Regions from separate parts of the Candidatus Thiodiazotropha sp. LNASS1 genome, predicted to be linked through region 2. Evidence: predicted binding sites of a transcription regulator. Region 2 holds the regulator's gene; the other holds the start of a gene.
The links. Region 2 encodes FNR, which switches genes on or off when oxygen is low (the NO sensors DNR and NnrR bind a similar motif). Its sites were predicted from a motif close to TTGATNTANATCAA; they were not measured.
Positions count from the first base shown of each region.

Region 1: AB8516_RS01570 (hydrogenase expression/formation C-terminal domain-containing protein) is a predicted target of FNR. The motif match lies at 2,491-2,504, and genes of this name have one in related genera.

Region 1 is NZ_OZ156465.1:385,932-390,167, forward strand. Features, by position in the region: gene hypD (hydrogenase formation protein HypD) at 1-197, opposite strand, end outside; gene hypB (hydrogenase nickel incorporation protein HypB) at 419-1,240, opposite strand; gene AB8516_RS01555 (hydrogenase maturation nickel metallochaperone HypA) at 1,290-1,646, opposite strand; gene AB8516_RS01560 (HypC/HybG/HupF family hydrogenase formation chaperone) at 1,639-1,881, opposite strand; gene AB8516_RS01565 (HyaD/HybD family hydrogenase maturation endopeptidase) at 1,949-2,434, shown strand; gene AB8516_RS01570 (hydrogenase expression/formation C-terminal domain-containing protein) at 2,578-3,009, shown strand; gene AB8516_RS01575 (hydrogenase small subunit) at 3,034-4,140, shown strand; gene AB8516_RS01580 (hypothetical protein) at 4,137-4,236, shown strand, end outside.
Region 2 is NZ_OZ156465.1:3,927,062-3,931,297, reverse strand. Features, by position in the region: gene AB8516_RS17505 (CTP synthase) at 1-859, opposite strand, end outside; gene AB8516_RS17500 (sulfur globule family protein) at 1,200-1,565, shown strand; gene fnr (fumarate/nitrate reduction transcriptional regulator Fnr) at 1,738-2,496, shown strand; gene dnaQ (DNA polymerase III subunit epsilon) at 2,645-3,346, opposite strand; gene rnhA (ribonuclease HI) at 3,621-4,073, opposite strand; gene AB8516_RS17480 (methyltransferase domain-containing protein) at 4,070-4,236, opposite strand, start outside.

The DNA.
Region 1 (4,236 bases), 3.5 Mb from region 2:
TAGACATCCTCTTCGGGACATACGCAAACAGGGCAGCCAGGGCCAGGTATCAGCTCTATATGGCTGGGTAGTGCGCCACGCAATCCGGCCTGGGTAATGGCGCGCTCATGACCACCGCAGACATTCATGATCTTGACCGGCTCCTGCAATGGCAGGGTATTTATTTGTTGCAGCCAGGATTTCGCGTTTATCGACATGGGGTCTCTAGCCGCAAATGGACACCAATCACCGCTAATCTACGCAAACAATCTATTCTGTTGTTTGAAGTTGAAAGTGATAATTGTATACGAGATGAAAGAGTCCTCATAAGCGACCGTGTGATCAGCAACATATGAAACTGAGATAGTTTAATGAGTAGCATCATTCCATTTGCGTTTGATTTGCGGTGATTAGCGTCTATTCGCGGCTCATTTCTCTCCTAGAATTTATCAGTATGTAACTTCACACCATCAGGTTGCAGTTTCGGATGCAGGGTCTCTCCCCTCGAACGTTTTTCGTTCTGCAGTTCAACTTGCTCCTGCAGCCAGTCCAGCCATGCATCCATGCCTTCGCCTGATTTGGCTGAAGTCAGTGTGACGGGCGCTTCAACGGCCAGCCGGCGAACCGCCAGCTCAGCCCGTTCGGGGCTGAAATCATCCAATACCGCCAGCAGGTCTGATTTCGTGAACAATACATGATCGGCTGCGCGGAAGATGACCGGGTATTTACTGGGCTTGTCATCCCCTTCGGTAACTGAGAGCAGGGTGATATTGATATGCTGACCCAGGTCGAAGCTGGCCGGGCAGACCAGGTTGCCGACATTTTCGATAAACAGGATGTCCACTTCGTCCAGATTCATCTTATGCAGGGCGTGGTGGATCATATGGGCATCAAGGTGACAGGCGGTACCGGTAGTGATCTGGATAGCCTCCACACCTTTTTTCCGGATGCGTTCGGCATCGTTCTCTGTCTCAAGGTCGCCTTCGACAACACTGATCCGGTATTTATGGCCAAGCTTGTCGATGGTGGTTTCCAGCAGGCGGGTTTTACCACTGCCGGGTGATGACATGAGATTGATCACCAGTAGATGATGACGGTCAAAATGCTCACGGTTATGGGCGGCCTGATGGTCGTTTTCGCTGAGCAGATTCTGTAACACCTCCACTGCAACGCTGCCGTCCTCTGCATGGGCATGTCTGCCTCCCTCTTCAATGAGATGCCGATTGCCCTCTGTGATGTTACAGCCGCATGTGTCGCACATCAGAATAAGCTCCTCAATTTGGTCTCACAGCTGGTCAAGCCCGCATGATTCAATCGTTATCCTCCCGTGTCAGTTCAACACTGGCGAGCAGGAGTTCATCCCCACTGATGAGTTGTGTACGGAAATCACCACATTCACAGCAGATCAATCTATTCGCCGATACATCGCACTCGGCGCCACATTGTTGGCAGCGTACCCGTACCAGTTGCAATGCTGTCTCCAGTTCAGCCTCGGCGGCAATACTGCCCGCACGGGCGATCGTGAAGGCCTGTTGCAGCAGTTCCGGCACCACGCCGGAGAGGGGGCCGATGTGGATGACGATTCTGATAACCTGGCTGGCGTTTTCCCGCTTTGCAATCGCCTCGACCTGCGCCAGCATTGCCTGGCAGACAGATAGTTCATGCATCAGGTGGGGATTCCATCTTCGCCAGCATCTCGTCATAGATCTCCCAGGCCGAGCGAGCTTCCTGCGGCGTGACTTTTTGGATTGCATATCCGACATGTACGACAACAAAGTCGTCCGGCTGCAATGCTTCATGCTGCAGCATGAAGAGGCTCACTTCCCGCTGAATGCCTTTTGCTTCACACTGTGCGGTAAAGCCGTCGATACTTTTGATCTGCATGGGTATGCCCAGGCACATGATATAACCTTCGTTTACAGTTATGATCCAGTAGCATGCCTGTTTCATTCTCGCAAGGGGATTATTTTTGTCAATCAAATATGTCTTGATACTTGGTATAGGTAATACCCTGTTAAGCGACGAGGGTATAGGCGTGCAATTGGTGAATCGTATGCAACGGCAGATCGGGGCGGTTCCAGGTATTGAGTATCTGGATGGAGGTACCCTCAGTTTTACGCTGGCGGAGCCGATCGCCAGGGCGGATGGATTGATCGTGGCGGATGCAGCCCGCATGGGAGAGCCCCCCGGCACGCTCAGAGTCTTCCACGATCAGGAGATGGACAGCTACCTTCAAGGCAATCGTGCGAGTGTGCATGAGGTAAGTCTGGGCGACCTGCTCGATATAGCCCGACTTTCAGATACCCTGCCGGCTCGACGCTGTCTGATTGGCATCGAACCCGAGCATCTGGATTGGGGGGAAGCATTGAGCAAGACCGTAGAACCGGCAGTTGAGCAGGGGATTGCCGAGACTGTCTCGATACTGAAGTCATGGGGCCTCTTACCTGCCGGATAGGGGTAACTCTGTTTTTTGCATTGAGTTGTCCGAGATCAGGTTTTCAGTCTGCAATTATGATCCAGATCAGCTCAAGTATCAGTATTTAGTGATATTCTTTATATAAATCAGATATTCTCTGTGACATCGGGCTGATGTGACTCATGCAGAAACTGCAAGACATCGCTGTGCGGGTTGAGGGAACGGACAGAGCTAACCCACCCGTCAATCACTCAAATGCTATCCCTGTCATGCATGAAGTATTGCATTCGTTGAAACAACTCAAGGAGCGAGGCGTGGCGGCTACAATCGATCTTAAGTCCATACCTTTCGGCCCAGGCGATGAGGAAGCACTGCTGCACCATCTCGGGTGCGGTGAGGTTTCTATCGAGCTTCAATCCTTGGGTAAAAGCCGTATTTGCGAGACCCTCTATCCCGGTGTCTGGCTAATCGATCATTACAACGCCGCAGGTGAGCGCGTTGCCCTCTCACTTGAGATTAATCGTGTACCGGAGATCGTCAGGTCTCAACCCGAGGACATCTCGGATGCGATTATCAGACTCGAACAACAGCTAAACCCAGATAGTTCCGCATGATTGTCGTTTGCGGGAGGAGTAGTAATGGCTGAAGAACTCAAACCCATCGCTAAAACACTTGGGGAGAGCTTGCGGGAAAGCGGCGTCTCCAGACGGGGTTTTCTGAAATTCTGCAGTGTCACGGCATCGATGATGGCGTTGCCGCCGGCAATGGTGCCTGCGATTGCCGCTTCTCTCGAGAAAGCGAAGAGGCCCTCGGTCATATGGCTCTCATTTCAGGAATGTACCGGCTGTACTGAATCCCTGACACGCAGTCATTCACCCACCGTTGAGAATCTGATTTTCGATCATATCTCTCTCGATTATCACCATACCCTGCAAGTGGCATCCGGTGATGCCGCAGAGGCTGCGCGTGAAGCGGCGATGCACGAAAACGAAGGTAAATATATCGTTGTTGTGGATGGCTCCATACCACTGGCGAATCCAGGCTTTTCCACTATCGCAGGGATTAGCAATCTGCAGATACTAGAAGAGACGGTTGCTAATGCCGCTGCCGTGGTTGCTGTGGGTACCTGCGCGGCATTCGGTGGTTTGCCACAGGCTAAACCCAATCCCACAGGAGCGGTCTCGGTCTCCGATATCGTGAAGGATAAGCCGGTTGTCAATGTATCGGGTTGCCCACCCATTCCGACCGTGATTACAGGCGTATTGGCACATTTCCTCACGTTCGGATCTCTACCGGAGCTCGACAGCCTGGGCAGACCAAAGGTCTTTTTCGGTAAGAGCATCCACGACCGCTGTTATCGGCGGCCTTTCTATGACAAAGGACTGTTTGCCGAAACCTTCGATGACGAGGGGGCGCGCAAGGGGTGGTGTCTCTATCGCCTCGGGTGCAAGGGTCCGATGACCTATAACGCATGCGCAACCGCCAAGTGGAATCAGGGTGCAAGCTGGCCGGTGGAATCGGGACATGGCTGTCTGGGTTGTTCTGAACCCAATTTCTGGGATGCCGGTGGCTTCTACAATGCGTTGTCGATTCCAGACAGTGATGTGATCCGGCAGGCTGCCTATGTAGTGGGTGCGGGTGTTGCCATTGGCGCGGCAGCCGGAGCGCTCAATCGCAGCAAGCAGGCCAAGGCTGCTTCCGAGCATGAAACAGTAACTATCGATGACTTGGATAAGAGATCATGAACACACCAGTTGACTTTCTTCTATGGGTTAGAGGGCCGGGTTTTGATATCGCACTGGTGGTGCTGTTGATCGGTATTCTGATCCGGCTACTCGAGG
Region 2 (4,236 bases):
CAGCCAGGCTGTCGAGGCCTTCCAGAAACGCCTCCCATTCAGCGAGGTCCGCTGGCGGCAGATCCAGGTTGAATCGCTGGTTGACCAGTTCGTCCATCTCCTGGGCGTGCAACAGCACGGGAATGCGGTAGATCGAGTCAGCATCTACCGCCGAAATGACCGCTTTTTCGGGTACGTTGGTGAAGAGCGCGATCTTTTTGCGCTCGTTTTCAGGCAACGGCTGCTCGGAACGGCATACCAGAATGTCGGGTTGAATACCGATGGAGCGCAGCTCTTTCACCGAATGTTGTGTCGGCTTGGTCTTTATTTCACCAGAGGCCTTGATATAGGGCACCAGCGTCAGGTGCATGAACATCACCCGCTGCGGTCCCAACTCGACCCCCATCTGGCGGATCGCTTCCAGAAAGGGCAGCGACTCGATGTCACCCACCGTTCCGCCGATCTCCACCAGACAGATATCATTGTCGTCGGCACCCAATAACACGCTCTCTTTGATCTGATTGGTGATATGTGGGATTACCTGTACTGTACCGCCCAGATACTCGCCCTTGCGCTCCTTACGAATCACACTGTCATAGATCTGGCCGGTCGTGAAATTATTGTTTCGCCCCATGGTGCTGCGAATGAAGCGCTCATAGTGTCCCAGATCAAGGTCTGTCTCCGCCCCATCATCGGTAACGAAGACCTCACCGTGCTGGAATGGACTCATGGTTCCCGGATCAACATTGATATAGGGATCGAGCTTGATCATCGTGATATCGAGCCCGCGGGCCTCAAGCAGTGCAGCCAGAGATGCGGATGCGATTCCTTTGCCCAGGGAGGAGACAACACCGCCCGTGATGAATATAAATCTAGTCATGAAACTTCTAGTTAACGTGCTGGATAAGGGGAACGGACGGAAGGGAACAGTAACAGATCAGACCGCCTCTCTCAATCGTATAAATGTGGGACTAATGGGATATCTCTCATGCGACTGCTCAAGAATATCATTTAATTCTATCTCCCCAGGGTCTATAATCGATTGGCGATTTCCGCAAATTACAACCACAGAGACCAGTTGGCAGTTACTCGGCGAGACCCAACCACATTAAAACAGGCTCGGGATCAGCCTCTATACACCCACAACACGTAACGACCAACTAATTGTTTTTCAATAGAAAAAGCAGTAATAAAAATCAATCTTTAAAGAGGAAGAAAGCATGATGAAATTTGCTAAGGTCATGAGCGTCGCTGCTCTCGTAGCTGTCTCCACAACCGCATCTGCATGGTGGGGTGGTGGTCCAGGCTGGGGTAACCGTGGCTGGAATAACGATGGCTGGGGCGACGGCTGGGGCGATGGCTCCGGCGATTTCAGCTTTGGCATGAGTGGCAGCGGCCGTGGTTCCGGTTATGGTCGCGGCAACAACTACTACCGTGATTACTATGGCTACGGCCCATACGGCTACGGCGCACCTTACGGCTACGGTGCACCTTACGGCGGCTATGGCGCACCTTACGGCGCACCATACGGCTATCCGCCTGCTGCGCCTGCTGCGCCTGCGGCACCTGCTGCACCCGCTAAGTAAGCGGCCAGCTTATAGCGCATAAAAAAGTCGGCCTAATGGCCGGCTTTTTTTATGCAATATGATCTAAGATAATTAAATGTTTAAAATTACTTGATCCGGATCAAGAACTTCTGGAAAAATAGAAGTGAGAAGAAGCATCTGACAAGAATGCACCCTTAGCTGGAGCGGTTCCTTGACTAGCAGAAAAGTTGTCTCATTTGAAAATATCAAGGTCGCCTGCAAAAACTGCAGTCTTTCGACCCTATGCCTACCAATGGGACTGACCCCAGAAGACATTGAACGTCTCGACTCCATTATCAAGCGTGGACGTCCCTATCACCGAGGCGATCATCTCTACCGTGGTGGCGACAAGTTCCACAGCCTCCGGGTCATCACCAGTGGCTCAGTCAAAACCTATTCACCCAATGAAGATGGTGGTGAACAGGTCTTGGGATTCCACCTCCCCGGGGAACTGATAGGATTGGATGCCATCCAGGACAACAATCATAACTGCTCCGCAATCGCGCTCGAAACCACTGCGGTCTGTGAGATCCCCTTCTCTCAACTGGAATCTTTAAGTTCCATCATGCCCAGCCTGCAACACCAGATGTATCGCCTGCTCAGTCGCGAGATCGGCCAGGAGACGGAGATGCTCACTCTACTGGGCAAAAAGAGCGCCGAGGAACGGCTCGCCACCTTTCTACTCAGCTTTTCCGAACGTTTCAAACAGCGCGGATTCTCAGCCAGTGATTTCTTTCTCAGCATGTCGCGTCACGAAATCGGTAACTACCTGGGGCTCGCGGTAGAGACTGTCAGCCGCTTGTTCACCCGCTTCCAGGACGAGCAGCTGCTGCATGTCGAGAGAAAGCACGTTCAATTGCTGGATATTCCCCGGCTTTACGAAATCGTTCAGGGTACGGACAGGACAAAATCGAGTCAGTCGCGAGTCTAGGGCCTGTAAGCACAATAGGCCCTGCCAGGACTTTATTTTCATCCGGCAAGGAAAATGGGCGAATGATAACGCCGCAGGGCGGAGTAAAAGCTCGAGCGAGCCCTTCGGATTGCGCCTGATGCGCCCATTGGATGAGTGTTTGCAGGCCCTAGTGTTTCTTTAACCAGATACAGGCCTCACCCATGGCTTTCAGTTGCTGCTCATGGGCCGCGAGTTCCTGCTGGTCAGCGTGAACCACCTTCAGTTTTGGCCTGTTCGAAGGCAGACGTTGAATGCTATCGACAGAATTATCACCAAACTCATCGTTGGCTACTCCGTCCAAAATCAGCGAAGCCTGCCCCCCGGTCATCATCAGGTAGACATCAGCCAGAATCTCGGCATCCAGAAGCGCTCCATGCAATTCCCTGTGTGAATTATCGATATCGTATCGCTTACAGAGCGCATCGAGGCTGTTTCTTTGACCCGGGTGCATCTTTTTCGCCATCACCAGGGTGTCAGTAACCGCGCACAAACTATCGATTCGCGCAGCACTCTCCATGAGGTGAAATTCATGGTCGAGAAAACCGACATCGAATGGAGCGTTATGAATGATCAGCTCCGCTCCTCTCACGTAGTCGATGAAATCCTGAGCAACATCCCCGAATTTCGGTTTGTCTTCAAGAAATTCGTTGGTGATGCCATGCACCTCTACGGCAGCGGCATCGATCTCCCGTTCAGGTTGCAGATATTGGTGGAAATTATTACCGGTCAATCGACGATCAACCATCTCCACACAGCCGATTTCGATGATTCTGTGTCCATGCTCCGGTTCCAATCCTGTGGTTTCCGTATCCAGTACGATCTGTCGCATCAGTTCACTAGGGCCTGTTGACACTAATCCGATCGGCTCTGCTGGGACTATTTTTTTGCCCAGCAAGGCAGAATGAGTGATGTGTAGTTATTCTACATGAGCGAATGATAACGCCGCTGGGCGGAAAAATAGCCCCAGCCCTGCGGGTTACGCCTGAAAAAGCGCCACTCGGCGTTGCTCGTTGTTCATTTGGAAACACCAAACTTCTCTCCTCGCGCCTTGATTGGCGCTTTTTCAGACGCAACAGAGCCGACCGGATTAGTGTCGACAGGCCCTAGGACCTGTCGACCAGCCCTAACTCCTCGATACCGCGGTTAGCCAATTCATCCGCCAGTTCATTCTCGGTATGGCCGGAGTGACCTTTGACCCAGGCCCACTCCACCTGATGATTGTTGACCTCTGTATCCAACATTTGCCACAGGTCGGCATTCTTGACCGGTCTTTTCGCTGCCGTTCTCCAGCCATTCCGTTTCCAATTGTAAATCCACTGGGTGATTCCGTTTTTCACGTATTGGGAATCCGTGGTCACTTTCACCCGACTCCTTTTCGTCAGGCTCTGCAGGCCACGGATAACCGCCATCAGTTCCATACGGTTGTTGGTGGTCTCATGTTCGCCACCGAAAAGCTGTTTTTCATGTCGACCGTAGCGTAAGACCACCCCCCAACCACCGGGACCGGGATTCCCACGACAGGCGCCATCGCTATATAGTTCTACAACTTGAGTCATTCAATTTTTCTCATCGTCGGTTCTGCGGCAGTCGGCAAGACCCGCTTTTTCACCCGCCATTTCGACCGTAGCGGAGTCATCGTGATCTCCCGCTTGACCGCGAGTATGACATAGACACCACCAAACAGTGGATAGATCCTTTTACCCAATCGTTCCATAAAGG